DNA from 2 places in the Brachybacterium sp. sponge genome. Region 2 is predicted to be linked to the other one. Evidence: predicted binding sites of a transcription regulator. Region 2 holds the regulator's gene; the other holds the start of a gene.

Region 1 (15,302 bases), on a different contig from region 2:
GACCGTCCTGCACGTCTCCAACCGGATCCGCCTGGGCCAGATCGACTCCGCGATCGCGTGCGGCGTCGACTCCGCCTCCGACTCGCCGATCGAGGTCACCCCGCGCCTGCGCCGCATCCTCCACCGCGCCTTCGCGGCGAGGACCGCGATGCAGCGCGTCAAGGCGCTCACCGCGATCCGCCCCGCGGACCTCGCCCCTGTCCCGCCCCGCAACGGCGAGCCCCGCACGGGCCTGTCCATGGGCGAGCACCAGGCGCTGACCACCGCGCAGTGGGGCATCACCCGCGAGGCCCAGGACGAGCTCGCGCTCGCCTCCCACAAGAACCTCGCCGCCGCCTACGACGCCGGGTTCCTCGACGACCTCGTCACGGGCTACCGCGGCCTCGCCCGCGACCAGAACCTGCGTGCCGACTCGACCCTTGAGAAGCTCGGCACCCTCAAGCCCGTCTTCGGCGTGAAGTCGCCGCAGGTCGCAGAGCCGACGATGACCGCCGGCAACTCCACCCCGCTCTCCGACGGCGCCTCCTCCGTGCTGCTGGGCAGCGCCGAGTGGGCCGCCGAGCGCGGCCTCACCCCGCTCGCCCGCGTGGTCGACGCGCGCAGCGCCGCCGTCGACTTCGCCCACGGCGACGAGGGCCTGCTCATGGCCCCCGCCTACGCGGTCCCCGAGCTGCTGGACGCCAACGGCCTGGCCCTGCAGGACCTCGACCTCTACGAGATCCACGAGGCCTTCGCCTCCACCGTGCTGACCACGCTCAAGGCCTGGGAGTCCGAGGAGTTCTGCCGCGAACGCCTGGGCCGCTCCGCGCCGCTCGGCGCGATCGACCGCTCGCGGCTGAACATCACCGGCTCCTCCCTCGCCGCCGGGCACCCCTTCGCCGCGACCGGCGGCCGCCTCGTCGCCACGCTCGCCAAGCTCCTGCACGAGCGCGCGAAGGAGACCGGCCGGGTCCAGCGCGGCCTGATCTCGGTCTGCGCGGCCGCCGGCCAGGGCACGGTCATGCTGCTCGAGTCCGTCACCGACTGACACCCCGACTCTTCACGGAGGTCCCCATGGCCGATGCCTACACCCGCTTCATCCGCTCCGCCCCCGGCGGCGTGCTCGCCAAGCAGCTGGGCCTGCCCCGCCCCTCCCGGCTCCTGCGCCGGAAGGACCGCCCGGCGCCCGTGCTCGGCCCCGTCGTCGTGCTCGGCGCCTCCGCCGGCGCGGACGCGGTCGCCCACCGACTCCTCGAGGGCGGCGCCGACGTGCGCCGCCGCGTCGAGGGCCTGCGCTCGATCGGCTCGGTGATCGTCGTGGCCGACGAGCTCTCCGCGCCCGCGGAGCTCGGCTCGTTGCTGCTCCCGCTCGCCGGGGCGATGCGCTCCCTCGCACCGGGCGCGCGCCTGGTGACGATCTCCCGCCCGGCGACGGGCGAGGAGCCTGCGCGCGATGCCGCCCGCGGCGGGGTCGAGGGGTTCCTGCGCTCGGTCGCGCACGAGATGCGCGGCGGCGCGACCGCCAACGGCATCCTGCTGGCCGACGGGGTCGGGGTCGACGCCCCGGGCGCCGTCGGCGCGCTGCGCTTCTTCCTCTCCGCCCGCAGCGCCTTCATCACCGGTCAGCTGCTGACCGTCTCCACCGAGGCGGGCAGCACGACCGACAACGCCTCGCTCCCGCTCGCCGGGCGCACGGCGCTGGTCACCGGGGCCGCGCGCGGCATCGGCGCGGCCATCGCCCGCACCCTTGCGGCCGACGGCGCGAGGCTCGTGGTGCTCGACGTCCCCGGCGCGGGCACCGAGCTCGCACGCCTGGCCAACGAGCTGCGCGCGATCCCGCTCCAGCTCGACGTCACCTCCGCCGACGCCGGGCGCCGCGTGGTCGAGTTCCTGCGCGAGAAGGGGCTGACCCTCGACGTGCTGGTGCTCAACGCCGGCATCACCCGGGACAAGCTGTTCGCCAACATGACCCCGGACCGCTGGGACCCGGTGCTCGCCGTGAACATCACCAGCCAGATCGCGCTCACCGAGTCGCTGCTCGAGGCCGGGGACGTGCTCGGTGCGCAGCCGCGCGTCGTCTCGCTCGCCTCGACCAGCGGCATCGCCGGCAACCGCGGCCAGACCAACTACGCCGCGTCCAAGGCGGGCGTGATGGCGTTCGTCGACGCGCTCTCGGGTCGTCTCGCCCCGCTCGGCGGCACCGCGAACGCGGTCGCGCCCGGCTTCATCGAGACCGAGATGACCGCGAAGATGCCGCCGCTGACCCGCGAGGTCGCGCGGCGCGTGAACTCGCTGCAGCAGGGCGGCCTGCCCGTCGACGTCGCCGAGGCGATCGCCTTCCTCGCGAGCGACGAGGCGGGCGGCGTGCAGGGCGAGACCCTGCGCGTGTGCGGCCAGAACATGGTGGGCAAGTGAGGGCGGGGCAGGGCGCCGTGGCGCATGCCGAGAACGCGCCGGAGCAGGTCAAGGATCTCTCCGACGTCCCCTCGTTCCCCGCGATCTACGCCGCCGCGCTCGACCCCCGCTCCCGCCTCGGCGGGAGGCGAGGCAAGAGCGGGAAGGGCGGCGCGGGCGGCGGCGCGGAGACGCTGCCGAACATCGCCTACCGGGTGAGGAAGGTGCGGATCGACGCCGAGCGCGCCCGCGACTTCGACCACCTGATGGGCGGTCCCGCGACGGACCTGGTCCACCCCGGCGTGCTGCACGTGCTCGCCTTCCCCGTCTCGCTCGCGCTCATGGCGCGGCGTGGCTTCCCCTTCCCGCTGCTGGGCCTCGTGCACCTGCGCAACCAGGTGCTCCAGCACCGGCCCGTGAAGGTGGGGGATCTCGTGGACGTCGAGTGCCGGGTGCGGGACCTGCGCCCGCACCGCAAGGGCCGCACCTTCGAGGCGGTCTCCACGATCCTCGGCGAGGACGGCGAGATCATCGCCACCGATGTCTCCACCTATCTCGTCAAGGGCGGGGAGCCGGCCGCTGCGGAGCCCTCGGGAACCGCGCCGTCCAGCGCCGCGCCCTCGGACGGCGGGCGGTCGCGGCGCGACTTCGTGCCGCCGCAGCCGACGGGCCGCTGGGTGCTCGGTGCGGACACCGGACGGCGGTACGGTGCGGTCTCCGGCGACGTGAACCCGATCCACCTCTCCGCCGTCAGCGCGAAGGCCTTCGGCTTCCCCTCGGCGATCGCGCACGGGATGTACACCGCCTCGCGCGCCTTCACCGAGGCGCGGGTGGACCTGTCGAAGCCGCTGCGCTGGGACGTCACCTTCGACGCTCCGGTCACACTGCCCGGCTCCGTGCTCGTCGCCTTCGAGGACGATCCGTCGGCCGGGACCGCGCGGTGCGTGGGCTGGAAGCCCGCCCGCGGGGAGAAGGGGCCGCGGCGCTGCTTCGAGGTCGAGGTGACGACGCTCGGGCGGTGACGTTCGGCGGAACGCCTCCACAGGACGGGATCGGCTCTCTCCGTGAGCAGACCCCGTCGGCGGCACGGGGCGCACTGCCGCCGTCCGATCCGCATGGGGACCCCTCCCCATGGCCCCTGAAAGCCCATCGCCGTACATTCTGAATGGACAGCGATCGGCGCCGCATGGGGAGCGGAGCGGAGACGGGTGGAAGCGGAGGGAGCGGGGGGACGTGGAGTTCTTCGGAGCAGACACTGACCAGATGCGAAGCTGGTGCGATCGCGCAGACCAGAGCGCAGAGACGATGGCGGAGCTGCGCATGACACTGGATCAGCACGCGGGATTGATCGCATGGGTCGGCGAAGATGCCGATGTGTTTCGTCAGAAGTGGAATCTTCGAGGGGCAGAGCTCGATTCCCTGGCCGAGCGGCTCCGTGCGGAGGCCGAGGAGACGGCTGCTCATGCAGACGAGCAGGACCAGGCGAGCTCAGCTGACGGCGGATCTGCGTTGGGCGATGGGTCGAACGGGAATGCAGACGGTGGGGAGGGGGACTTTTCTCCGCGCGATCTGCCGGGGGAGCCGAGCACGGGCGACACGGGCAGGTACAAGGAGTTCGACGGCGAGATCGACCTGAGCGACGAGGCGCTGGACTCCAGCCACATCGAGCAGGGACAGCTCGGGGACTGCTGGTTCTTGGCAGGTGCCGGGGCGGTGGCGAACCGAGATCCGGACTTCATCCGTGAGCACATGCGGCAGAACGAAGACGGCACCTGGACCGTCACTCTTTACGACGACGGTGAACCAGTGGAGATCACGGTCGAACCTACTTTCCCCGAGAACGGCGCGGGAGCGCCCGACGGGGTGAACTGGCTCTCCGTCTATGAGAAGGCCGCCGCCGAGTACTTCGGGGGCGAATACTCCGAACTCTCGGGAGGGTTCTCCTCAGATGCCTTCGAGATGATCACGGGTCGCGAGGCGGAGAAGACCGGCGAAGGCGACTTCGCCGACCTCGAGGAGAAGCTGGCTGAAGGGCCGGTTGCCGTCGGCACCGAGAACAACGATGTCGGAGAGCGGGGTTGGAGAATCTGGGAGTCGGAGATCGATGAGGACAACATCGTGCCCAACCACGCCTACATCGTCGAGGAGGTCATCCCCGCGGATGATCCCCGCAATACTCATGGTGAACCGGTCGTCGTGCTGACCAATCCCTGGGGCCCCGATGGCGGGGAGCTCGACGACGTCCAGCGCGATGGCACGCTCACCCTCACGCAGGAGCAGTACCAGGAGAGCTTTGACACCACCTACTCGGTCGACATGGAGGACTGACGATGGCAGAGGGTGACGAGATGACGATCCTGCAGGGCGCGCAGCCACGGCTGCGCGGGGTCAGAGTAGGGGTCCATCGGGTCGGAGAACCCGGGGGTGTCGCCACGGCACGCCTGCTGCTGCGCGACGGTGATCGGCGTCGGAAGGTCGATCTGACCTACGCGAACCCGATCGATCTGCTCGGCCGGGGCACGATGGAGCTCGTGGCGGTCCACCGCCCGACCGCGGGGCAGGAGTCGGCAGCTGTCACCATCCGGCTCTGCGACTGAGAGACCGCCCGCCAGGGCCTGCGGACGTTCAGGCGACGACCTCGTCGGTGCATTCGGGCTCCGCGAGGTCCGCTGTGCCGTGGATGCTCACGTCGAGTTCGGATGCTTTCCAGGTGATCTCCAGGCGTGCGCCCTGCTCATCGGTGCTCGAGAGCTGGAGATGACCGCCGGCGACTTCGGTCTCTTCGAGCGGTGCGAACCCGCTGCCGACGATCGCCTGGGCGGCAGCGGCACGCACCGCATCCACCTTCGGCGCTCTGGCGACCGTAGCGGCGTCGGCGTCGCGGGCAAAGACTCGGCACTGCCCATCCTCGAACTGCGCGCTTCGTCCATCGAGCTCGATCGAACCTTCCTCGACGATTCCCTCAGTCTCCAGCGCGGCGGCGATGTCTTCGACGAGGGCGTCGTGGCCGTCGAGCGACTCGAGGGGGATCGAGGGGGTCGGGGAAGTGCAGGCACTCAGGACCAAGGGGGCGCTGACGAGTGCGATCAACGCCCCGATCGGGCGTGTCGACGGTCCTCGGTGGCATTCCCGGTGCGGCAGAAGCGTGGTCACGGACAGCACCCTAGTACCGGCTGCGAGCGAGGTCAGCGCAGAGGTGGGGCGGACGCCGAGGGACTTGCCGCTTCCGTCGGCTGCCGTTGCATTTCCGAGCCAGTGCGGAGTCGGACGGTGATCTCCTGATGTGGTGCTGTACGAAATGCGCTGATCCTGCCTCTCTCGCAGATCGACCGGCTGGGAGGCGATCCCAGCGTCCCGAATGACGTGCAGCATCGTCGCCTCTCCTCGCCAGCGCACTGCTATCCACAATTTCGAACTACTGATCAGTAGTAACAGGGAAGCTCTTCCTTGCGTCGAACAGATCTGCGAAAATGCAGACATGTCATTCGATTCTCACGGTGGGGCCGTGGAGCCTCCGGAGTCCGACGGGGAGTCCCGTCGGCCCGGTGGCGCGCCGAGCCTCGTCGCGGGGGTCGAGGAGCTCGTCGTCGACGGCATCGACGTCGTCCAGGCCAAGGCGGCGCTCGCACGGCTCGGGGAGCGGGGATCGGCCGATCTCGAGGCGCTCGACGCGCAGCGGACGATCGCCCTGCTGACGGAGCTGCGGATGCTCTCCGGCGCGGTGGCGGCGATCGCGGCGCGTGCCCTCGTCCGTCTCGAGGCGGCGGTCGCCGCCGACAGCCTCGAGCGCGGGGAGACGCCCCGGCAGGCGCAGAAGGTCGCGCGTGCGGAGGCTGCAGCTGCGCTGAAGAAGTCCACATCGGCCGCGGGGCAGAGCATGTCCTCGTGCAGGCGGCTCGTCCGCTCGATGCCCTGTGTGCTCCGGGCTCTCGCCCAGGGGCGGGCGATGCCCGCCGCCGGGCACCAGGTGGGTCGGGCGATGGGGCCGGCGACCCCCGAGCAGCGGGAGCAGGTGGACCGGATCCTCGGCGCGCATCTCGCGGACCTCGAGGACTGCGGACCGGGGGAGTGGGGCGACGAGGCCGCGCTGATCCTCCACGCGCTGGACCCCGAGGGCGCGGCCGCGCGTCATCGCGTGGCGCGCCGGGAGCGCAGCGTCACCGTGCGCCGTGGACGGCACGGCATGGCGACGCTGACCGCGCATCTGCCCGGCCTCGACGCCGCGCGGATCCGCAAGACGCTGTCGGTGGCCGCCGAGCGGGCGCGGGCCGACGGCGACCGGCGCGGTCACCAGCAGATCATGGCCGATCTGCTCGCCGACACGGTCCTCGGCCGCGGCGAGGGAGGCGAGCTGCCCGTGGTCGACATCGGCGTGATCATCACCGACCGCTCCCTGCTCGCGCCCGGCCATGCCGACGCCGCGACCGTGGAAGGACTCGGCGCGGTCCCGTACGAGCACATCCGCGAGGAGATGCTCCGCGCGCTCGAGCACCCGGACCCCGAGGTCGTCCTCGCGCTGCGCATGCTCTACGCGCACAGGGAGGAAGGCCAGCTCGTCGCCGCCGAGTCCCGGGCGCGGGCGTTCCCCGCCGGCCTCGGCCGCCTCCTCCGCTACGCGCACCAGACCTGCCGCGCCCCGCACTGCGACGCGAGCATCCGGCAGATCGACCACATCGTCCCCTGGGCGCAGGGCGGGCCGACGAGTCTCGACAACGGCAACGGGCTCTGCGCCGCCGACAACCAGAAGGAGGCGGCGGGCGCGACCGCCCGCGTGCTCACCGACGAGGACGGGACCCGACGCACCGTCGAATGGACCACCCGCTACGGACAGACCGCAAGGCGGCGCGGGGTGAATTTCGATCCCGTCGGCACGGCGCTGCGGAAGGCGGGAAGGACACCGGCGGTCCCGGACGTCTACGAGGGAGCCGCCGCGGAGCCCGACCAAGACGGGCTCACCCCGGTGCACCGACTCCTCGCGCTGCCGGAGCTCCGTGCAGTGGAGGCAGTGGAGGAGGACGGCGAGGTGCAGGCTGCCGAGGTGCGTCCCGAGGACGCGCGGCCTCTCGGCGAAGGGTCCGCTCCCGACGCGGAGCCCACGACGTCGCGACCACGGGGCACAGTGCAGCCGCATCCTCCCGCAGGGAGAAGAGCGGCCCGGGTGGACTACCTCGTGGTCCTGCCGCCCACTGGCTCACGCGCACGGCCACCGGAGCAGGACGCGGCCTGAGACCGAGCCGTCGGGACCTTCAGCCCAGCCCGGCCTCGAGCGTCCCCAGCAGGTGCTCGACGAACGCGGCGGGCAGGACCTCGTCGAGCAGCTCCACCGTCGGCCCCCGGCCCCATCGCCCCAGCTCGTCGCCGACGGTCTGACCGCGGGTCAGCGTCCCCGCGAGCTCGACGTCCACGGGGAGCGGCCGGGTGCTCGCGAACTCCCCGGTCAGGGCATGGGCGGTGACCAGCGGATCGTGCACGTGCGCGGTCCAGCCGAAGCCGTCGGCCTGGTGGAACTCGAAATAGAAGCGCACCGCGTCGGCGAGGATCCGCGCGACCGGATGTGCCGAGCGGGCGGCGAGGGCCTCGAGCCGCTCGAGCTCCGCCCCGGTGAAGACGATCTGCTCGGTCGCCTGCAGCGCGCCCAGCACCGGCAGCTGCGGCGCCGAGGCGAAGGCCGCGAGCACGCGCTGCGCCGCCTCGGGATCCACTGCGATGTTCCACTCGCTGGTCGCACCGGTGTTGCCGCGATGGTTGATCGCCCCGCCCATCACGTGCAGCCGGCGCAGCAGTCGCGGCAGCTCCGGCTCGATCTCGAGGGCGAGCGCGAGATTCGTGTGCGGTCCGAGGACCAGGCCGACCAGCTCCCCGGGCCGTTCGCGCGCCAGGTCCACCCACAGCTGCGCCCCCGAGCGGAGATCCTCCGTGCGCGTCGGCTCGGGCAGCACGGCGTGGCCGAGCCCGCCCGGGCCGTGGGTGTCGTCGGCGAACATCGGCGGCTCCACCAGCGGACGGTCCGCGCCGAGGGCGACCGGTGCGTCCAGGCCCAGCAGCTCCGAGAGCGCGAGGTTGTTGCGATGCACCGTCGCGGCCGGGACGTTCCCGCCGGTCGAGACGATCCCGGCGACCTCCGCGTCATCGCGGCTGGCGAGATAGGTCAGGGCGATCGCGTCGTCGATGCCGGTGTCGCAGTCGACCAGGAGGGGGAGAGTCATGGACCCAGCCTACGGAGGACGGGGCGCGTCGAGCCGAGGGTCGCAGAGGAGGGACGTGACCCTCGCTCGACGCCTCGACGCCTCGACGCCTCGACGCCTCGACGCCTCGACGCCTCGATCCTGCGAACGTCCGCCGGCTCTCCGGCGATCCTGTCGGGCGCGGCTGCCGTGCCCGCGCGACCGTCAGCCCATCGGCCCGAACAGGACGAACGCGAGGACGACGATGAGGAGCGCCCCCGGGATCAGCATGCTCCCCACCAGCAGTCGGGGCCGGCCCTCGGCGGAGTTCGCCCCGGCACGCAGGCCCTGGCCGATGAACCAGGCCGCGAGGACCAGATCGATCAGCGCCACGAGCAGGAGGACGACGAAGGGGGCGGTGTCCATGCACTCATCCCACCATGCTCCCCGGTGCGACAGAGGCCGCTTCCGGAATCCCTTCCCTCGGGACTCAGCAGGGCGGAGGATCTCTCCATGGCGCATCCGCAGATGTTCGACGACGGCGATCCGTGGCTCGAGCGCGTCCGGGAGATCGCCCTCGCCCTGCCCGGGGCGAAGGAGAAGATCAGCCACGGCCGGCCCGCCTTCCACACCGTGAAGGTGCACTGCTACTACGGCGGATCCCTCAAGGTCGACGGGGAATGGGTTCCTCATGAGCAGTCCGTGATGCTGCATCTCCCGCCCCGGGAACGGGCCGCGCTCGCCGAGGAGCCCCGCAGCTACGTGCCCGCCTATCTCGGCCCGTCGGGCTGGCTCGGCATCGACCTGGACGAGGCGACCGACCTCGTCGAGCTCGCCGAGCTGATCGAGGAGTCCTACCGCACCGTCGCCCCGGCGCGGCTGATCGCCGAGCTGGAGGCGCGGGAGGGCTGAGCTGCCGGAAGCGCCCGGGATCGCTCGCGCCGACTAGGGGCCGGGACGATAGGCCCCGGCGGGGCGGAGCCGGGCCGACGGTCCCGCGGGCCCGCGGCCGACTCAGCTCGGCGGCGTCGGCAGCTCCTGGAACGCCTCGAGCAGCGGCATGAGGTGCTCGCCGATCTCGACCTGCGCGAGCAGCAGCCCGATCGTCCCGTCGGCGTCGACGAAGAAGTCCGTGCCGTACCCGCCGGACCAGCCCCAGCGGCCGCGATGCTCCCCTCCGGTGACGACGCTGACCCCGAAGCCCCAGCCCGTCCCGTCCCAGAAGCCGGGATAGAACGAGTCGGGCCGCTTGACCTCGGCGGGCACCTGATCGGTCGTCATCATCGCGAGGTGCTCCGGGGAGAGCAGCTCCCCGTCCCGCAGCGCGCGCAGGAATCGCAGGTAGTCCGCCGCGGTCGAGACGAGCTCGCCGTGGGAGACGTCGAGCGACGGCTCGCCGACCAGCGGCCCGCCCCCGGCCGGCTCCGCCTCCGCCAGCTGCCCGTCCTCGACCGAGAAGGCCGGCGGCAGACGGTGCCGCTGCGAGAGGGGCACGAAGGACCCGGTATCGACCATCCCGAGCGGCTCGAACAGGTCCGCGCGCAGATGCTCCTCGAGGGACCTGCCGGTCGCCCGGGAGAGCAGGATCCCCAGCACCGAGAAGGAGTGGTGATACCGCCACACCCGACCCGGCCCGCCCACCAGCGGCAGCGCACCAAGCGCCGCGAGCCACTCGTCGGCCCCGAGCGACCACGGCGCCGAGCCCGCCTCGAGTCCGGACTCCGCCATCGCCCGTTGCAGCGGACCCTCCGCGGTCGCGATCCCGAGCCCGGAGGTGCAGGTCAGCAGGTGACGGAGCGTGATCGCGGTGGGGGAGGGGACGGCCTCGTCGAGGTCGGCGTCGGGGCGGGGGAGCACGCGCGGGGCGGCGAGCTCGGGGAGCCAGGGAGCGGCCGGGGAGTCGAGCGCGAGCACGCCCCGTTCGATCAGGCGCAGCGCCGCGACGGCCTGGATCGCCTTGGTCATCGACTGGATGCGCACGATCGCGTCGGCCGGGAACGCCGGGGCGTCGGAGTCGCCCGGTCCGCGCGGGGAGAGCCGCCCGCGGGCGATGGGCTCGGGATCCCGCCCGTGGGAGATGATCCCGCCGGGCACGGTGCCGGCGTCGATCGCGGACTCGAGCAGGCGGACGGCGGGCGAGGTCGGCAGCGACATGGACACAGAGTAGGGGGGCGGTCGACGGCGGGGACGGGACCGGCTGCACGGACCGGACCGCCGCCTAGACTCGGACCATGACCACCTTCGAGGACTTCGTGCTGCTGGAGCCGCGTGAGGTCCCGCTCGGCGGACCGCGCGGCATGACCGTGCACCGCACGCTGCCCGCCCGGCGCACCTCCCTCATCGGCGCCTGGTGCTTCATGGACCACTTCGGCCCCGACGACGTCTCCGCGACCGACGGGATGCGCGTGGCCCGCCACCCGCACACCGGGCTCGCGACCGTGTCCTGGCTGTTCGACGGGGCGATCACGCACCGCGACTCGATCGGCAGCCACGCCCTGGTGCGGCCCGGCGACGTGGACCTCATGGTCGCCGGCTCCGGCATCACCCACTCGGAGTTCTCCGCGAACGACACCACCGTGCTGCACGGCGTCCAGCTCTGGTACGCCCTGCCGGACCGCACCCGCTTCCGGGAGCAGGAGTTCCTCGTCCACACCCCGACGGAGGTCGCGACCGGCACCGCCCGCGCCCGCGTGGGCCTCGGCACGCTGCACGGCGTGGACGGCGACGGGGACCTGCTCGAGGACGCGAGCCCCGTCGTCACCGACACGGATCTCGGCATGGCCCAGCTCGAGCTGCGCGCCGGGAGCACGCTGCGGCTCGACCTCGACCCCGGTCACGAGCACGGACTGCTCGTGGACCGCGGCGCCGCGCGGCTCACGACGGCCCGCGGGACGGGACCTGCGACGGACGGGACGGGCGACGACCCGTCGGCCGGGTCGCTGGGCGCCGATGTCGCGCCGCGCGAGCTGATGGTCCTTCCCGACGACGTCGACCACCTCGAGATCGAGGCGACCGGCGACGAGGACCTCCGCCTGATGCTGCTGTCCGGGGAGCCCCTGGGCGAGGACATCATCATGTGGTGGAACTTCGTGGGCCGCTCCCACGAGGAGATCGAGGCGTTCCGCGCCCGCTACCAGGCCGAGATCGGCGTCGAGCTCGCGCTCGAGGACGCCCCGATCGCGCAGAGCGCCCGTGAGCGCGGGGGACTCGCCGAGGACGACGAGCAGTTCGGCCCCTTCGCCCCGCACACCCCCGCCGCGCTGCCCGCCCCGAGGCTGCCCGGCGGGCGCCTGCGCTCGCGCGGACGGCGAGGCATGCCCGCCTGAGCTCGACGCATGGGCCGCGCCCGCGCCTCCGAGGAACGCCGCACGGCCCGCCGTGCACCCGACGTCCCTGTCCTTCATCCCACTGCACGAGAGACCTCATGAACAGCACCGCTGCCCAGCCCGAGCCGACCGCCGAGCTCCCCGCCCCTGACCAGACCGAGCGGGTGATCCTGCGCGCCGCCCAGGAGCATGGCGAGATCGGCTGCCCCTGCGACATGCTCGTGATCGGGGATACGACCGGTGTGCTGACCGCCGAGGCGCTCGCGCTCGTCGCCGACCACCCCGGCGCGCGGGTCCTGTCCTGGACCAGCTCCCGCGCGGAGACGGACGCGCTCGCCGCGCTTCTGCCCGGTCCGCTCGAGGCCGGGCGCCTCGTGCTGCCGACGGATGCGGAGCCCGCCCCGCTCGAGGAGTTCGCGGCCTGGGCCGAGGCGCATCTCGCGCTGGCCCGTCTGCCGAAGTCCCTCGCGGCGCTCGAGGACCTCGCCCGACGCCTCGCGGTCATCGCGGCGCGCAGCGGACGGGACGACCTCACCCTCGTCGCCGGCGGCCGCGTCAAGCACATGACCCATTCCCAGAACGACACCCTCGCCGCCGTGTTCTCCGAGGTGCGCGGCTCGCGCGGACTGGGCAAGTCCCGCGCCCTCGTCGCCTCCGGCCCGCGCGCCGACGTCGACGCCGCGCAGCCCGCGACCGGTGAAGCGCGCGTCGCGGTGCGCGGTCAGGAGCAGGCGCTCGCGCTGCGGGGCCTCGGCGGCGTGTTCGGCGGGGCCCGGGCCGACGCCGGCTCCCTCCTGCTGCTCGAGGCGCTCGATCGAGCGGTCGTCGGCGGGGAGCTCGGGACGGGAGGCAAGCGGTCCGTCGCCGCCGCGGAGGACGGAGCCGGGGAGAACGGGATTGCCCGCACGGACGGGGACGCCGGCGACCGGCCTCTCGCCGTGGACCTCGGCTGCGGCAACGGCCTGCTCACCGCCTATCTCGCCGCCGCGCTGCCGGAGGCGCGGGTGCTCGGCAGCGACGACGACGCCGACGCGGTCGCCGCGACCCGTGTGACCCTCGCCGCCTCCGGACTGGACCGCGAAGGGGTGGAGGTGACCTGGGACGTCTCGCTCTCCCGGTGCGAGGAAGCCGGCGCCGACCTGGTGCTGCTGAACCCGCCCTTCCACGACGGCACCGTGGTCGACGCGACGCTCGTCCAGGGCCTCCTCGACGCCGCGGCCCGCGTGCTGCGTCCCGGCGGGCAGCTGTGGTTCGTGCACAACTCCCATCTGCGCTATCGGCCGGAGCTCGAGGCCCGCGTCGGTGCGGTCCGCCAGCGCGCCCGCGACCGCCGCTTCACGGTGCTGAGCGCGGTCAGGGCCTGACGGCGCAGGCTGGTCCGGGAGGGGAGGCTGCGGTGACGGGGCCTCGGCGCCGGCTCGCCGAGCGTCGCAGCGCAGTCCGCCGGGGATGACGAGAAGGGCGGGACCGCGAGGTCCCGCCCTTCACGTGTCGTTCACCGGCCTGGGCCGGCGAGGCGATGTCGCCGCTCAGGCCACCATGCTGCGCAGCACCGAGCTGAACATGGTCAGTCCGTCGGTGCCGGTGCGGGTGCCCGCGCCGGGCTCGTCGGGCCCGAAGCCGGGCTCGACTGCGTGCTCGGGGTGCGGCATGAGGCCCACGACGTTGCCCGCGGCGTTGGTGACGCCCGCGATGTCGTGGCGCGAGCCGTTGGGGTTCTGCTCGAAGCCGGCCGGGCCGTGGGTGGCGCCGGCGGCGTAGCGGAAGACCACACGGCCCTCGTCCTCGAGCTCGGCCAGGATGCGCTCGTCGGCCACGTACTGGCCGTCCTGGTTCTTCAGCGGCACCCGGATGACCTGGCCGGCCTCGTAGCCGGAAGTCCAGGCGGTGCGGTTGTTCTCGACGGCCAGCGGCTGGTCGCGGCAGATGAACGCGCGGTGCGCGTTCTTGATCATCGCGCCGGGCAGCAGATGCGTCTCGCAGAGGATCTGGAAGCCGTTGCAGATGCCGAGGACGGGCATGCCGCCGTTCGCGGCGTCGACCACCTTGTCCATCACGGGGGCGAAGCGGCTGATCGCCCCGGCGCGCAGGTAGTCGCCGTAGGAGAAGCCGCCGGGCAGCACGACCGCGTCGACCTCGTGCAGCGAGTCGTCGCCGTGCCACAGCGCGACCGGCTCGGCGCCGCCGAGCCGCACGGCGCGCAGCGCGTCGCGGTCGTCGAGCGTGCCGGGGAAGGTCACCACACCGATGCGCATCAGGCCGCGCCCTTCGCGGAGGGGTCCTCCACGTCGATCGAGACGACGTCCTCGATCACCGGGTTGGACAGCAGGGTCTCGGCGGCCTCGCGCAGGGAGGCGAGCACCTCGTCGGTGATCTCGCCCTCGACCTCGAGCTCGAACCGCTTGCCCTGGCGCACCGAGGCGATGCCCTCGAAGCCCAGACGGGGCAGCGCGGCGGCGACCGCCTTGCCCTGCGGGTCGAGGATCTCCGGCTTCGGCATGACGTGGACCACGACACGTGGCATGGGGGCACTCCTGAGGGGACGTGTGGCGCGCGCGGCGGCGTGCCGGGGGCTGGTGCTCGGGCACGGCCCGAGGGCCCCATCGTACCGAGGAACGCGGGGGCGCCGACGGGGCGCCCACGGCGGTGCCCTCACGAGCGGACGGCCCGACGCCCTGGCACGTCCCGGCCGACGGGGACTAGGTTCGAGGCACGCGACCTCGATTCCCGGGAGGACCCGATGAAGATCCGCCACCTCGTCCATTCCTGCCTGCTCGTGGAGACCGCCGGGCGACGCCTGCTCGTGGATCCGGGCGGCTTCAGCGCCGACGCGGTGCGGGGCCTGGGCGCCGAGGAGCTCGCGAGCCTCGACGCCGTGGTGATCACCCATCAGCATCCCGACCACGTCGACCCCGCGCTGCTGGGCGAGGTGCTCGCCGCCGCGTCCGACGCCGAGGTGATCGCCGAGCCGGAGACCGCCCGGATGCTCACCGCCGCCGATGCCTCCGACGGCGGCGTCGGCGAGGGGAGCGGCGGGCCCCTCGTCGCGCAGGAGCGGGTGATCGCGCTCGCGGCCGGGGAGGCGCACCGCTTCACGCCCGTCGGCGACCACCCGTCGCTGCGGCTCGAGGCCGTCGGCGGACGCCATGCGATCATCCACCCCGACATCCCGCGGATCGGGAACTGCGGGATCGTCCTGTCCGCCGGGGACGGGCCGCGGCTCGGCATCACCGGGGACTCCCTCGAGCCGGTCCCCGAGTTCCACGGCATCGACGTCCTCGCCTTCGCCGTCACGGCGCCCTGGTCGAAGATGTCCGAGACCATCGAGTTCCTCCGCGCCGTCGGCCCGCGACTCGCCCTGCCCGTCCACGACGCGGTCGCGAGCGACCTCGGACGACCGATCTACCTGCGCCAGGCCACGAACCTCGCCCCCGAGGGC
Region 2 (15,302 bases):
GCTGACGTCCACCGCCCACACCTCGACCCCGGGATGCAGCAGCGCCGCTGTCAGCGCTATCGGCCCCCAGCCGCAGCCGAGGTCCACCAGCGTGCCCCCTTCCGGGGGCTCCGCGACCTCGTCGAGCCGGTCCAGCAGCACCGCCGTCGCCTTGTCGAGCCCGTGCCCGCTGAACACGGCGGAGGAGGAGACGAGGTCCAGGTCCCGCCCGGCCAGACGCACCGGCAGCGGGAATCGACGGTCCGGGGCGGAGGGGTTCGCGGTGAAGTAGTGCTCGTCCACCCCCGCAGGATACGGAGCCCCGGCCCCTGACGGCGACGCACGGCGCCGCGGCCCGCGCCCTGGACCCGGGCGTGCCCCCGTGCTCGTGGGCGTGATCCGACCGTGATCCGGCTCCGCCCAGCGCAAAATCCCTCGACCCGGCCGACGGGACGTGGGATTCTGGGACGACCTCTTCACCCGACCCTAAGGAGTGCCCCGATCGTGCCCATCGCCTTCCATCCCGAACCCGATTCCGACCTCGACGTCGACGGGACCAGCACGGGAAGGACCGGGGCCGTCGAGCACTCTCCCGCAGCGGAGGACCCCGCACCCGCCGGCCCCCGTCGCGACCCGCTCACCGAGCGGATCCTCTCCCGCGGCGACGCCTCCGCCCAGGCCACCACCTTCTCCTCGGAGGCCGACGGCGAGCAGTACGACCTCGCCGACCGCCAGGCGCTGCGCCGCGTCGCCGGGCTCTCCACCGAGCTCGAGGACGTCTCCGAGGTCGAGTACCGCCAGCTGCGTCTGGAGCGCGTGGTCCTCGCGGGCCTGTACACCAGCGGCAACGCCGACGAGGCCGAGACGAGCCTGCGCGAGCTCGCCGCGCTCGCCGAGACCGCCGGCTCCGAGGTGCTCGACGGGATCCTCCAGCGCCGTGCCCACCCCGACCCCGCGACCTTCCTGGGCAAGGGCAAGGCCGCCGAGCTCGCCGACATCGTCGCCGAGTCCGGGGCGGACACCGTGATCGCCGACGGCGAGCTCGCCCCCGGCCAGCGCCGTGCCCTCGAGGACATCGTCAAGGTCAAGGTCATCGACCGCACCGCCCTGATCCTCGACATCTTCGCCCAGCACGCGAAGTCCCGGGAGGGCAAGGCCCAGGTCGAGCTCGCCCAGCTCGAGTACCTCCTGCCGCGACTGCGCGGCTGGGGCGAGTCCATGTCCCGCCAGGCCGGCGGCCAGGTGGGCGGCGCCGGGGCCGGCATGGGCTCCCGCGGCCCGGGCGAGACGAAGATCGAGCTGGACCGCCGTCGCATCCGCGACCGGATGGCGAAGCTGCGCCGCGAGATCCGGCTCATGGCCCCCGGACGCGAGGCGCAGCGCGCCGACCGCCGCCGCCACCAGGTGCCGGCCGTCGCGATCGCCGGCTACACCAACGCCGGGAAGTCCTCCCTGCTGAACCGGCTCACCGGGGCCGGGGTGCTGGTCGAGAACGCGCTGTTCGCGACCCTGGACCCGACCGTCCGCCGCGCCACCACGCCCGACGGGCGCGAGTTCACCTTCGCCGACACCGTCGGCTTCGTCCGCCACCTGCCCACGCAGCTGGTCGAGGCGTTCCGCTCGACGCTCGAGGAGGTGGGCGACTCGGACCTGCTCCTGCACGTCGTGGACGCCTCCCATCCCGACCCCGAGGGGCAGGTCACCGCGGTCCGCACCGTGCTCGGCGAGATCGAGGGCTTCGACGTCCCCGAGATCGTCGTGCTGAACAAGGCCGATCTCGCCGCGCCCGAGACCATCGCGCGCCTGCGCAGCCAGGTCGAGGTCAGCGCCGTGGTCTCCGCCCGCACGGGGGAGGGGATCGAGGAGCTGCGCGAGCTGATCGCCGAGCGACTGCCGCGCCCCGCGGTCGAGGTCGACGTGGTCGTGCCGTACTCGCGCGGCGACCTCGTCTCCCGCGCCCACACCACCGGGGAGGTCCTCGCCGAGGAGCACCTGATGGAGGGGACCCGCGTGCACGCGCTCGTGGACGAGACCCTCGCCGCGGAGATGGACGCCTCGTCCTGACTCCGCGGCGCGACGGATGACCCCGGAGCCCCGACGATCCGGTGCCGCGGGTGCCCCGGGGGCGCCGAGGCCCCGGGCGGCGGGAGATCGGGCACACCGGGGTGCGCCTCGGCGGGTCCCGTCTCCCGCGCGGATACGCTGATCCGATGACCTCCGCACCCGAGCATCCCGTCGCCCCGGCGGCGGCCGACGTCCCGCTGTCGGACCTGATGGATGCCGCGGTCTCCGCCGTCGGAGGCTCTCCCCGCCCCGGCCAGCAGACGATGGCGGAGGCGGTCGACCTGGCGATGTCCGGCGGCCGGCACCTCCTGGTCCAGGCGGGCACCGGCACCGGCAAGTCGCTGGGATATCTGGTGCCCGCGATGCGGCACGCCCTGGTCACCGGACGCCCCGTGGTCATCTCCACGGCGACGATCGCGCTGCAGACCCAGATCGTGCGCAAGGACCTGCCGCGACTCGCGGAGGCGCTCGCCCCGCACCTGCCGCGCACCCCCACCTTCGCGCTGCTCAAGGGACGTGCGAACTACCTGTGCAAGCACAAGATCGCCGGCGGCTATCCGGTCGACATCGAGCCCGGCGCCCTGTTCTCCGAGGCGTCCTCGGACCCGTCCCGCACCGGCGGCGAGAAGCTCGGCACGCAGGTCAAGCGCCTGCGGGAATGGGCGGAGGAGACCGACACCGGCGACCGCGACTCCCTCGAGGACGCCGTCTCGGACCGTGCCTGGCGCCAGGTGTCCGTCACAGGGAACCAGTGCATCGGCACCTCCTGCCCGATGGTCCAGGACTGCTTCGCCGAGCGCAGCCGCGAGGTCGCGCGCGAGGTGGACGTGGTCGTGACGAACCATGCGCTGCTCGCGATCGACTCCTTCGACCGCCACGGCATCATCCCCGAGCACGACGTCGTCGTCTTCGACGAGGCCCATGACCTCACCGCACGGGTCACGAGCGCTGTCACCGAGATCCTCAACCCCGGCATGCTCCGCGGGGCGGTGCGGGACCTGCGCGGCCTCGGCGTCGCGGCGACCGCGCTGGACGACGCAGGGGAGGAGCTGCGCGCCGCGCTCGAGCTCGCCCCCGACGGGCGCGTGCTCGGGGACCTGCCCGATCAGCTCGCCGACGCCGTCGGCCACGTCCGCGTCGAGGCGCGCACCGCCCACTCGGACGCGAAGGACGCCGGCGACGACTCCTCCGCCGGGGCGCGCAAGACGGTGCGGGCGAACCTGCAGGAGATCATCGACGTGTGCGAGCGCCTGACCGACCCGGGCGAGGACGACGTCGTCTCCGTCTCCCGCGGGCAGGCGACCGGCCGGGCCTCGCTGCAGGTCGCGCCGCTGAGCGTGGCGGCGGCGATGCGCGGCGCGATCCTCGAGGACCGCACCGCGGTGCTGACCTCCGCGACGCTCGCCCTCGGCGGCCGCTTCGAGCCGGCCGCCGGGGAGGTGGGCCTCGCCCGCCGCGGACGGGTCGCCGAGGACGAGATCCCCGCCGCCGAGGACTCCGGGGCCTGGGCGGGCATCGACGTGGGCAGCCCCTTCGACTACCGGCGCCAGGGCATCCTCTACACTGCCCGCCATCTCCCGCAGCCGGGCCGGGACGGCCCCTCACCGGCGATGCTGGACCACCTCACCGAGCTGGTGGAGGCCTCGCGCGGGGGAGCGCTGTGCCTGTTCTCCTCGCGCCGCGGCGCGGAGATCGCCGCTGAGCACGTCCGCGCACGGCTGGACCTGACCGTCGCGGTGCAGGGCGAGGACTCCATGGCGAACCTCGTGCGCACCTTCCGGGAGGACGAGGACGCGAGCCTGTTCGGCACGCTCACGCTGTGGCAGGGCGTGGACGTCTCCGGCCGCTCGCTGCGCCTGGTCACCATCGACCGGATCCCGTTCCCCCGCCCGGACGACCCGCTGATGTCGGCCCGGCAGGAGCGGATCGCCCAGCACGGCGGCAACGGCTTCATGGCCGTCGCCGGCCAGCACGCCGCGCTGCTGCTGGCCCAGGGGGCGGGGCGGCTGATCCGGCGGGAGACGGACCGCGGGATGGTCGCCGTGCTCGATCCGCGGCTGTCGACGGCGCGGTACGGCTCGTTCCTGCGCGAGTCGATGCCGCCGCTGTGGCCGACGGCCGACCCCGAGGTCGCCCTCGGCGCGCTCCGGAGGCTCGCCGCGGATTCCTGAGGCTCGCCGCGGACTCCTGAGGCGCGCGAGCCCGGGCGCTCAGACGGAGCGCAGCACCGCGACGACCTTGCCGAGGATCTCGGCGTGGTCGCCGAGGATCGGTGCGAAGGCCGGGTTGTGCGGCATCAGCCAGACGTGGTCGTCGCGCTGCACGAAGGTCTTCACCGTCGCCTCGCCGTCGATCATCGCGGCGACGATCTCACCCTTCTCCGCGGTGCTCTGCGAGCGGACCACGACCCAGTCCCCGTCGCAGATCGCGGCGTCGATCATCGAGTCGCCGACCACCTGCAGCAGGAAGAGGTCCCCGCCGCCGACGAGGCGCTCGGGAAGGGTGAAGACGTCCTCGACCTGCTCCTCGGCGGTGATCGGGATGCCGGCGGCGATCCGGCCCACCAGCGGGACGCTCACCGAGCTGCCGCCGGGCTCGATCTCCACGGGCGGCGCGGGGGCGTCGTCGGCCTCCGGCATCACGACCTCCATCGCGCGCGGGCGCTTGGGGTCACGGCGCAGGAAGCCCTTGCGCTCGAGGGTCTGCAGCTGGTGGGCGACGGAGGACGAGGAGGTCAGGCCCACGGCATCGCCGATCTCGCGCATCGACGGCGGGTAGCCGCGGGTGGCGACGGCCTCGTTGATCGTCTCCAGCACGAGGCGCTGACGGCGCGTCAGACCGGCCGTGCGCTCGTCGGCCGGCGCGTCGCCGCGCGCCCGGGTCGGCTTGGGGGTGCTCGGCGTCATCGTGCGGCCTCCTGGCGTCGTCTGTCGGACCCATCGGGTTCCGTTGTCCTCGTGGCCCAGCGTAGGGCGGCACGCGGCGGATGCCAAACATGTGTTCGATGTTCCTCTTGCGTGTCGCGAGCGCTGCGGGCTACAGTCGCACAGAGATTCGATCGAACAGGAGTTCGGAGATGCGTACCCACACCGCCACGGTCCTTCCCTTCCCGCGGCAGGACGAGCAGGCCCGCGAGGTCGTCGCTCGACCGCGTGTTCGACTCGAGCCGACCCGCCGCGGCCGGCGCCTCCTCACGGGCGTCGCCTTCCTGCTCGGCCTCGCGGTCGCCGCGATCGCCCTCCTCGCGCTCGACCTCCCCGCAGCCCTCGCCGGCACCGAGCCCGCCCAGCCCGCCGTGATCACGGTCGAGACGGGCGACACGCTCTGGGACTACGCCGCCGAGCATGCCCCCGAGGGCATGGACGAGGCCGAGTTCGTCGACGAGGTCCGCAGCCTCAACCACCTGCCCACCGGGCGGATCACTGCCGGTCAGCAGCTCGAGCTGCCCGCGGCGGAGGATGCCTCGCGCTGAGCGGGGGTCGTGCCGGTACCCTGAGCGGATGCACTGTCCGTTCTGCCGCCACCCCGATTCGCGCGTCGTCGACTCGCGCACGTCCGACGACGGCGCGACGATCCGGCGTCGCCGTCAGTGCCCCAGCTGCTCGCGACGCTTCTCCACCTCGGAGACCGCCTCGCTGTCGGTCCTCAAGCGGTCCGGGGTGAGCGAGCCCTTCAGCCGGGCGAAGGTCATCTCCGGCGTCCGCAAGGCCTGCCAGGGCCGTCCGGTCAGCGACGATCAGCTGGCCCTGCTCGCCCAGCGGGTCGAGGAGACCATCCGGCTCAGCGGGCAGGCGGAGATCGACGCCCACCAGGTGGGCCTGTCGATCCTGCAGCCGCTCCAGGAGCTGGACCTCGTGGCCTACCTGCGCTTCGCGAGCGTCTACCAGGACTTCGACTCCCTCGACGACTTCGAGGCCGCGATCGCGCGACTGCGCGCCGAGCGCTCCCAGGTGCAGGGAGCGACCTCCGGGGGCGGCGCGACGGGCTGAGCGCCGCCGGCCGTCTGCACGGATCCGGGGAGATTCCTGGACCTGGTGCAGGAGGGGGTCGGACTGTGCTTAAGATATTCCTCGTGCACCGACGAGGTGCACACCAGATCGGCGGTCGTGGAGGGGAAGCCACGGCCGCCGATCGCCGTCCCGGGGCGCTGAGGTCCCGGCGGCGCCGGCGAAGGGGTCAGCCCGCCATCCCGGCCGGGAGCTCCCGGGCATGGACCACCCCGAGATGCTGCGTGGAGCGCGACATCGCGACGTAGAGGTCGCCCGCGCCGTGCGCGTCGATCAGCTCCGCCGGCTCCACGATCACCACGATGTCGAACTCCAGGCCCTTCGCGTCCTGCGCCGTCATCACGGCGACCTCGTCGTCGACCCCCGCCGAGCCGATGCCGACCGTCGGCACGGACTCGAGGGAGCCGATCGCGGCGGCGAGATCGCGGAGGCGCTCGGCCGCGGCGATCACGGCGATCCGTCCCGGCAGGCGCTCGTGCACGCGGCGCACCGCCTCGGCGCTGCGTGCGGTGAGCTCGGCGGGGGAGACCAGCTCGAGCAGCGGGTCCTCGTCACCGTCCCGGACCGAGCTGACCTCGGTGACCGGCAGCGAGTGGGCCTGCGCCATCGCGACCGCGCGGTCCATGATCCGGCGCGGGGTGCGGTAGTTGACGGTCAGGTGCTCCACCTGCAGCCGGTCCTGGATGTACGGGGACAGCGCCGGGGTCCACGAGTCGGTGCCGCCGGCGGAGGAGGTCTGCGCGACGTCGCCCACCACGGTGAAGGACTTGGTGGGGGCGCGGCGCATCAGCGCCCGCCAGCTCATCGGGGAGTGCTCCTGCGCCTCGTCGACCACGACATGGCCGTAGGTCCAGGAGCGTTCGGAGGAGGCGCGCTCGGCGAGGGTGCGGCCGTCGCGGATCTGCCCGACCTGGTCGGCGAGGTCCTCCGCCCGGACGATGCCGGAGGTGTCGATGTTCTCGATGACCTTGCGCGCGTACTCCACGTCCGCGCGGCGCCTCTCGGCATCGTCCTTGGCCTTCGCCTCGGCCGGGGCAGCGTCCTCGCCGAGGAGCTCGGCCACCTCGTCCAGCAGCGGCACGTCCTCGACCGTCCAGGGTGAGTCCTTGGGGCGCAGCAGCAGGTCGACCTGCCCGGCGAGGGAGCGCGGCGCCGCTGCCCGGAGCCGGTCGGGACGCGCGAAGAGGATCCGCAGGAAGCCCTGCGGGGTGTAGGGGAGCCAGGCCAGGTTCAGCTGCCGCTTCACCTCGGGGTCGTGGCGGAGGTCGGAGAGCAGGTCCGGTCGATCCTCCGGCACGATCGTGGAGCCCTGCGCGACGAGCGCGCGCTCGTAGGCCTCGACCAGGCGGTCCATCGCCGCGCGGACGAACACGGCGCGGGCCGCGTTGTGGGGCTTGTGCGTGGCGCGGGCCTCGCGCCGGGCGTCGCGGAGCATGTCCCGGGTGAGCACGAGCGGCGTGCCGTCGATCCGCAGCCTCACGTCCTTCTCGGGGACCGCCTGTCGCTGCTTGACCGCGCGGGAGAGCAGCTCCGCCATCGCGGCATCGCCCTTGAGGCGTGCCACGTCGTCGACGTCGTGGGTGAAGGTCTCGACCCCGGGGAACATCTCGCCCGGCGTCATCATCACCACGCCGGACTCGCCGAGGCTGGGCAGGACGCGTTCGATGTAGCGCAGGAACCCGGGGGTGGGCGCCATGATCAGCACGCCCGTGTGCTCGAGCCGGCGGCGGTGTGTGTACAGGAGGTAGGCGGCGCGGTGCAGCGCCACGGCGGTCTTGCCGGTGCCCGGTCCGCCCTGGACCACGAGCACGCCGCGGTTCTCGGAGCGGATGATCCGGTCCTGCTCGGCCTGGATGGTCGCGACGATGTCGCCCATCCGGCCGGTGCGCGTGCCGGAGACGGCGGCGAGCAGCGCTCCCTCGCCCTGGAGGACCACGTCGTGGTCCTCGTCCTCGAGCACGCTCTGGTCCAGCACGTCGTCCTCGAGGCCGACGACGGTGCGGCCGCGGCTGATCAGGTGCCGGCGCAGGCGCACGTCGAGGCGCTCGGTGCTGGTCGCGCGGTAGAAGGCGGCGGCGGCCGGGGCGCGCCAGTCCACCAGCAGCTGCTCGCGCTCGGGGGTGAACAGGCCGATCCGGCCGATGTAGTGGCGTGCGGCGTCGTCCATGTCCAGGCGTCCGAAGACGACGCTGCGGGACACGGAGCGCAGCAGGGCGAGGCGGTCCTCGTAGAGGGCCATGAAGGAGTCGCGCTCGGAGCGGTTCTGGTGGGTCGAGGCCTGCTGCGACCCCTGGATCCGGTCGAGGTTCCGCTCGACGTGGGTGATCAGCTCGTCGACCCGGGCGTAGAGGAGATCGGCGTACTCCTGCTCCCGGGCGATCTCCCGAGCGACCTGCTCCTCGGCCTCCCGAGCGACCTGCTCCTCGGTCCCGTCCACTGGTCTGCCCCTTCCGGTCGCTGCTCCACCTGCCGCGCCCTCCCGGGCGGACCCGGGGTCGGCGAGGCACGGTGGTCCATTATGGTGGACCCGCCTGGATGCGTGTGCCATCAGGTCACCGACATCTCCACGGCAGCGAGGGAGGAGAGCCCGATGCGCGATCCCCGTGATCTGTACCGCTTCGAGTCGACCGAGGTCCTCGAGGCTGTGCCCCGTTCGGGACTCACCCTCGTCCACGCCCTGCCCGGCATGGTCGACGCCGGCAACGCCTGCCGCATCGCCGCCGACTACCTCCGCGACGAGCTGCGGCATCTGCGCCTGGTCTCCTTCGAGACCGACGAGCTGCTGGACTACCGCGGCTCCCGCCCGCAGGCCACCTTCGACGGCACCTCCTTCTCCGAGGTCGCGATCCCGGAGATCACGCTCTGGCTGATGTACGACGAGAGCGACCGCCCCTTCCTCTTCCTCGACGGTCCGGAGCCTGACCTGCAGTGGAAGCGGCTCGCCGAGGCGCTCATCGACCTCGTGGAGTACTTCGAGGTCGAGCGGGTGGTGGGCATGCAGGCCGTGCCGATGGCGGTCCCGCACACCCGGCCGATCGGTCTGTTCGCGCATGCCAACGACCCCTCGCTGCTGGGACGCCCCGGCACGCGCCCCACGCCGGCGCCGGGCACCGACCCCTCCGAGGGGGAGGAGGGCGCCTCCGAGCTCGTGATCCCCGCCGCCTTCAGCTCCCTGCTCGAGAACCGGCTGGGGAGGGCCGGGCATCCGGCGATGGGCTACGCCGCCCAGATCCCGCACTACCTCACCCGCACCGACTTCCCCGCCGGCGCTCTCGCGCTGCTGCGACGGGTGAGCGAGGCCGCCGAGCTCGACCTCCCGCTCGTGCACCTCGGCGACCTCACCGATGCCGCTACCGTCGCGCTGCAGGGCACCCTCGCCCAGAACGGCGAGGTCCACCAGATCGTCAGCGCCCTCGAGGAGCAGTACGACGCGATGAGCGAGGGGGAGGACCGCTCTCCGCTGGCGACCACGCTGGACCTGCCCACGGCCGAGGAGATCGGGGAGCACTTCGAGCGCTTCCTCGCGGACCACGAGGACGACCCGGGCGACGGGACGCGGGAGGGCTGAGCCTCCCGGGCCCTCGCGAGGGAGCCGTCGATCACAGTTCGTTATGTCTTCGTGACCAGGTGTTCGCCATCGACGTGTGAAGCGGGCCACGGTCGTGTCAGAATGGGCGCGTTGCGGTGATGCAGTTCCAGCAGGACAGTCCGTCGACGGTGCCTCCGGCACAGCAGTACGGCACGCACCATTGCGCCACCCGCTCCGGCGGGGGACGGCTTCACGCGGCACCGCGATCGCGTCGTGCGATCGATGATGGACGACACAGAAGGTGACAGGTATGGCACAGGGCTCGGTCAAGTGGTTCAACGCCGAAAAGGGCTACGGATTCATCGAGATCGACGGAGGCGGCGCAGACGTCTTCGTGCATCACAGCAAGATCGACATGGACGGCTACCGCGCCCTCGACGAGGGTCAGCGTGTGGAGTTCGAGGTCAGCCAGGGGGACAAGGGCCCGCAGGCCGAGCAGGTCCGCCCGCTCTGACCACGGAACTCCCGTGAACCCACGGACCGGGCAGGAGCATCGCGCTCCTGCCCGGTCCGTCGTCGTCGGGGGATGATCCGCACGTCCGACGGCGCGGTCGACGGGATGGCGCCGTGCGGGCGCCCCTGCGGCGCGAGGCCCCCGCCCCGGGGGCATGCCGGGATCTGAGCCGACGGGTCAGTCGCCGCCCAGCACCGTCCCGGCCCGGGCCAGGGCGAGCACCCGGTCCTGCCGGGCGAGCCGCACCGAGACAGCGTCCGAGCGCAGGGCCCGGTCGACGCCGTCGGGCAGCGGTCGCTGGGAAGCCAGGAGCACGCAGTTCCCGCGGCGCTTGCCGGTCAGATGCGCCGGCTCGGCGATGACGCCGACGTGCGAGAAGACGGCCGAGAGCGTCGCGACCTCGTCGGCCAGCAGTCGCGTCCCGGGCGGTGCGGCGCAGTTGGCGAGATAGAGGCCCCCGGGTCGCAGCACCCGCGCCGCATCGCGGACCGCCGCGAGCCCGATCAGCTCCGGCGGGGTGAGGGAGCCGGCGAAGACGTCCCTGACCAGCACGTCGAAGCGGTCCTCCCGCCAGTCCGCGAGCGCCGTGCGCGCGTCGTCGACCCGCAGGCGCAGCCGGGGCGAGCGCGGCAGGTCGAACCACTCCCTCACCCGCTCGGCCAGCAGGGCGTCGAGCTCCACCACGATCTGCCGTGCACGGGGGTGGCGGGACGCGACGGCGCGGGGGAGGGAGCAGCCGCCGCCTCCCAGATGGGCGAGCTGGGCGGCGCGCTCCTCGTCGGACTCCTCGAGATGGAGGTCGATCACCTGCAGCATCCAGCGCATGTACTCGAACACCAGGTGCTCCGGATCGGGATGCAGGTGCGAGGAGGGGACGCCGTTGACGTCCAGCAGCACCGAGCCGTCGGTCTCGACCGTGAGCCGCGCGGTGCCGGTGGAGATGGGGATCGCCGTGTCCAGCGGGCCGAGGCTGTCGAAGGGGGCGCGCGGGGCGCGATCACGGCGGGGCATCGCACCACTCTAGGAGACGCGCCGCGGAGGGCCGTGCCGCCCACCTCTCCTCCCCAGCCCCCGCTCGTCCCCAGCAGGGCCCGCTCGGGCGTCGTCCGTCACACCCTCCGCCTAACGTTCAGGACACGAGGCCGGGGCGAGACCGGCCGGCGCCGGACACCCCGCGCGACGGGCGGCACCGAGGACAGCACCGAGCAGGAGGAGGAGCGCGATGGGCACCACCACGGCACGCAGCGGAGGGCAGCACCCCGAGACGGTCCTGCGCTCGGACGCCCGCTCCCTGAAACTGCTCCTCGCCCGCCTCGATCAGGACCAGGCCGATCTCGAGCGGGCGCGGCAGCTGCTCCAGCAGGGACGCGAGCTCGCCCCCGTCGCCCCTCGCGAGGCCTTCGAGCTCGTCCACCGCGCCGCGCTCCGCGGCGCCGGGGTGCTCGTCGCCCGCGCGAACCGCGAGCGCCGTCGGGCGCTGCCGCTGAACGTCTGGACCGCGCTGGAGCGACTGGGAGGGGAGGAGGCCCGGCGGGCGGAGACGCTCGGCCCCCTGGTCGCCGAGCGCACCCGCCTGGACCGGGACGCCTCGGCGCTGCCGGACCCCGAGCTGCTCGCCGAGCACCTGGAGGGGACCACGGCCCACCTGGACCGCGTCGCCGAGAAGCTCCTCGAGGGCCTGCCCGTCCCGCTCGCGGAGCTGTCTGAGGACTGAGCGTCCGCCGTGCCCGCCCGGTACAGTCCTCGGCGAGGGAGGTGGCGATGGGAACGGGCACGCGCACCGTCCGCACGGCGGACGGACCGGAGGAGATCCCGGGGATCCTCCACCTGGACATGGACGCCTTCTTCGCCTCCATCGAGGTGCGCGACGATCCGTCGCTGCGCGGACTGCCCGTCGTCGTCGGAGGCGCCGGCGCCCGGGGAGTCGTCGCCGCGGCGAGCTATCCCGCCCGCGCCCGCGGCATCCGGTCGGCGATGCCCATGGCGAGCGCCCGCCGCCTCGCCCCCGACCTCGTGATCGTCCCGCCCCGGATCGCGCACTACCGCGAGGTCTCCTCCCAGGTCATGAGGATCCTCGGGGACGTCGTGGCGGACATCGAGCAGATCAGCGTCGACGAGGCGTTCCTCGACGTGCGCGGTGCGCGCCGGCTCTTCGGCGAGCCCGTCGAGATCGCCGACCTGCTGCGGCGACGCATCCGCGAGGAGCTCGCGCTGCCCAGCTCGGTGGGCGGCTCGGTCTCCCGGGCCGTCGCGAAGATCGCCTCCGCCCGGGCGAAGCCCGACGGGATGCTGATCGTTCCCGCCGACCGGACGGCCGAGTTCCTCGCCCCTCTGCCCGTCGGCGCGATCTCCGGCGTCGGCCCCAAGGCGCAGGCGGCCCTCGAACGGCTCGGCGTGCGCACCATCGGACAGCTGCGGGAGGTCCCCACCAGCACCCTCGCCCGTGCGCTCGGCCCGCGCACCCCCGAGATCCTCGCGCTCGCCGACGGCAGCGACCGCACCGGGCTCGGCCACCGCACGAAGGACCGGTCGCTGGGGACGGAGCGGACCTGGGACGAGGACCTCACCGACCCCGCGGAGGTGCGCCGGCGCATCACGATGATGGCCGACGAGGTCTCCCGGCAGCTGCGCCGCTCGGGCTTCGTCTCCCGCACCGTCGTGCTCAAGCTCCGCGCCCCCGACGGCACGACGCTCTCCCGCTCCTCCACCTTCGACCAGCCCACCGCGAGCGGCGAACGACTGAGGGAGCACGTGGTCGCGCTCTGGGAGAGGGAGCGCCCGACGATGCGCAGGGTACGGCTCGCCGGGGTCCGCGCGACCCAGCTCGAGCCCGCCGCCGGGGTGTCCCTGCAGTCGGAGCTCAGCGCGAGGCCGGCCGGCTGGACCGATCTGGAGGCCGCGATGGACCGCGCCCGCGACCGCTTCGGCAGCGCGAGCCTGAGCAGGGGGTCCACCCTCGAGCCGGGGCGTGCCGAGGTGCCGCCGACGGAGTCGCCGGCGCCGGGGGAGTCGTCACCGGGACGGTGAGCGGAGGCGCCTCGCACAGATGGTTCCCATAACTCAGGAAGACGCTCTAAACTGGATGAACCGCCGACGGGGCTGTTGGCCTCCGGCGGGTGCACCGGGCGCCGCAGGGCGCGAGAGGACGGGGACAAGGAGCGGGACCATGCCGCTGTCTGAACACGAGCAGAAGATGCTCGACGAGATGGAGCGTCAGCTCTTCGCCGACGATCCGCGCCTCGCACGTGCCTTCGCGCCCAAGGCGCCGCCGCGACGCAACGGTCGCCGCATCCTGATCGGCCTCGGAGCCGTCGTGCTGGGCCTCGCCCTGCTCGTCCTGGCCGTGGCCCTTCCCGCGATCTGGCTCGGCGTGATCGCCTTCATCGGCATGGTGGCCGGTGCGGTCTACGCCATCACCGGCCCCAGCGGCACCTCCTCCGGCACCGGCGGCTCGGGAGGCGGTCCCGGCGGCGGTCAGGGGCCGACGGCCCCCGGCACCGGCGACGGCGGCAGCTTCATGCGCAAGATGGAGGAGCGCTGGGAGAAGCGCGCGGGGGACGACCCGCGCCTCTGACCGTCCGGCTCCCGGCCGCTGTCGCCCCGCCCCTCCGCACCGTCCTGCGGCGCCCCACGGCCCGTCCCTGACCCCCCGAAGCCCCGGCTCCTCGAGCCGGGGCTTCGTCGTTCCCGGGGCCGGCACTACCTCCGCCGCCGCTCCCTCGACCGCGCGGAAGGTCTCCACCTCGCTCCACCGCCCTGTCAGAAGGCGCCTCGGCCCGGCCGTCCGGTCGGTCCCCACCGCGCTCCACCGCGCTGCCACGGCACGCCCCGACCGTCCGCCCGGTCGGTCCCCACCGCGCTCCACCGCGCTGTCGCGGGGCGACCCGGCCCGGCCGTCCGGCCGGTCCCCACCCTGCTCCCCGGGGCTCCCGCGGCCCCGTCCCCACCCCGCTCCCGGCGACTCCCCACATCGCTCCACCGGTGTCCTCCACCTCCCTCCACCCCGGGCCCCGGGGCACCCGACGCGGAGGCTCCGGCCCGCTGACCTCGGCAGATGTCGTGGAGCGGTGGGGGAGGGGTGCGCTGTCAGTTGGGATCCGGCGCCCCGCAGCGCCCTCGCACCACGCCCGGACGCGAGATTCCCCCCACCTCGCTCCACCCTCCTGACCTGCAGTGACCCAACACTCAAGCCCCGATTTCCCCGTTCCTGTGGCCATGGGTGGGGAGTAGTGGGGTAAAGTGGAGCGCGTTGGGAGGGGATGGAGATCTGATCGCGAGTCACGGCGACTGAAGGAGGCTGCGGATGTTCCTCGGCACCTTCACGCCCAAGCTCGACGAGAAGAGCCGACTGATCTTCCCGGCCAAGTTCCGCGACGAGCTCGCCTCGGGACTGGTCATGACTCGTGGACAGGAGCACTGCATCGCCGTGTACCCGCTCATGGAGTTCCGCCAGAAGCTCGAGGAGGCCCGTCGGGCGCCCACGACCGACCGACGCACCCGCGACTACCTGCGAGTGCTGATGTCCGGTGCGGAGGACGTCATCCCGGACAAGCAGGGCCGCATCACCATCCCGAGCCATCTGCGCACCTACGCGGGGCTGGATCGGGAGTGCGCCGTCATCGGCGCGCTCGACCGGCTCGAGATCTGGTCGCTCCCGGCCTGGGAGACCTACCTCGAGCAGAAGGAGGAGGGCTTCGCCGAGACCTCCGAGGAGGTGATCCCCGGCCTGTTCTGAGCCCGGCCACGAGGACATCCGTCCTGTGAGACCTCTCGTCGTTCCCGCCCCGACGCAACTTCCCCGGTGGCGGGTCGGGAACGACGGGGAATCTGACAGGACGGCAGCGCCCAGGGGGCGCCGGACGGCATCCGGACCGAGACCGCAGCACATCGCACGAGAGCACGACCCGAGGGGAGGGGCGAGATGGACGACACCGCGCACGGCGACCTGCCGGCCGAGCAGAGGCACCTTCCGGTCCTGCTCGAGACCTCGGTCCAGCTGCTCGCCCCGGCGCTGCAGGAGCCCGGATCGGTCCACATCGACGCGACCCTCGGCATGGGCGGCCACGCCGCCGCCGTGCTGCACGCCGCGCCGAGGGCCCGGCTGGTCGGCATCGATCGCGACCCGCAGGCGCTCGCGCTGGCCCGGGAGCGCCTGGACCGCGAGGGCGTCGGCGAGCGCGCCACCCTCGTCCACGCCACCTACGACGAG

What was found. The regulator LexA, encoded in region 2, represses DNA repair genes until DNA is damaged. The targets are predictions, from matches to a motif close to TCGAACANNTGTTCGA.
Region 1: the regulator LexA is predicted to act here: its motif matches at 5,826-5,841, upstream of A4A78_RS07185 (HNH endonuclease signature motif containing protein).

What each region holds. Positions count from the first base shown of each region.
Region 1 is NZ_LRMP01000001.1:1,624,400-1,639,701, forward strand. Features, by position in the region: gene A4A78_RS07155 (acetyl-CoA C-acetyltransferase) at 1-1,027, shown strand, start outside; gene A4A78_RS07160 (3-oxoacyl-ACP reductase) at 1,054-2,394, shown strand; gene A4A78_RS07165 (MaoC/PaaZ C-terminal domain-containing protein) at 2,391-3,395, shown strand; gene A4A78_RS07170 (C2 family cysteine protease) at 3,694-4,701, shown strand; gene A4A78_RS07175 (hypothetical protein) at 4,722-4,970, shown strand; gene A4A78_RS07180 (hypothetical protein) at 4,999-5,526, opposite strand; gene A4A78_RS07185 (HNH endonuclease signature motif containing protein) at 5,852-7,600, shown strand; gene A4A78_RS07190 (nucleoside hydrolase) at 7,620-8,579, opposite strand; gene A4A78_RS07195 (hypothetical protein) at 8,763-8,963, opposite strand; gene A4A78_RS07200 (MmcQ/YjbR family DNA-binding protein) at 9,051-9,449, shown strand; gene A4A78_RS07205 (serine hydrolase) at 9,552-10,691, opposite strand; gene A4A78_RS07210 (pirin family protein) at 10,769-11,863, shown strand; gene A4A78_RS07215 (class I SAM-dependent methyltransferase) at 11,962-13,227, shown strand; gene purQ (phosphoribosylformylglycinamidine synthase subunit PurQ) at 13,393-14,118, opposite strand; gene purS (phosphoribosylformylglycinamidine synthase subunit PurS) at 14,118-14,387, opposite strand; gene A4A78_RS07230 (MBL fold metallo-hydrolase) at 14,604-15,302, shown strand, end outside.
Region 2 is NZ_LRMP01000002.1:709,708-725,009, forward strand. Features, by position in the region: gene A4A78_RS11230 (class I SAM-dependent methyltransferase) at 1-282, opposite strand, end outside; gene hflX (GTPase HflX) at 484-2,043, shown strand; gene A4A78_RS11240 (ATP-dependent DNA helicase) at 2,190-4,214, shown strand; gene lexA (transcriptional repressor LexA) at 4,254-4,949, opposite strand; gene A4A78_RS11250 (LysM peptidoglycan-binding domain-containing protein) at 5,120-5,515, shown strand; gene nrdR (transcriptional regulator NrdR) at 5,544-6,032, shown strand; gene A4A78_RS11260 (ATP-binding domain-containing protein) at 6,220-8,487, opposite strand; gene A4A78_RS11265 (proteasome assembly chaperone family protein) at 8,641-9,618, shown strand; gene A4A78_RS11270 (cold-shock protein) at 9,890-10,093, shown strand; gene A4A78_RS11275 (spermidine synthase) at 10,271-11,104, opposite strand; gene A4A78_RS11280 (SAV_6107 family HEPN domain-containing protein) at 11,316-11,807, shown strand; gene dinB (DNA polymerase IV) at 11,855-13,120, shown strand; gene A4A78_RS11290 (DUF3040 domain-containing protein) at 13,260-13,667, shown strand; gene mraZ (division/cell wall cluster transcriptional repressor MraZ) at 14,397-14,828, shown strand; gene rsmH (16S rRNA (cytosine(1402)-N(4))-methyltransferase RsmH) at 15,015-15,302, shown strand, end outside.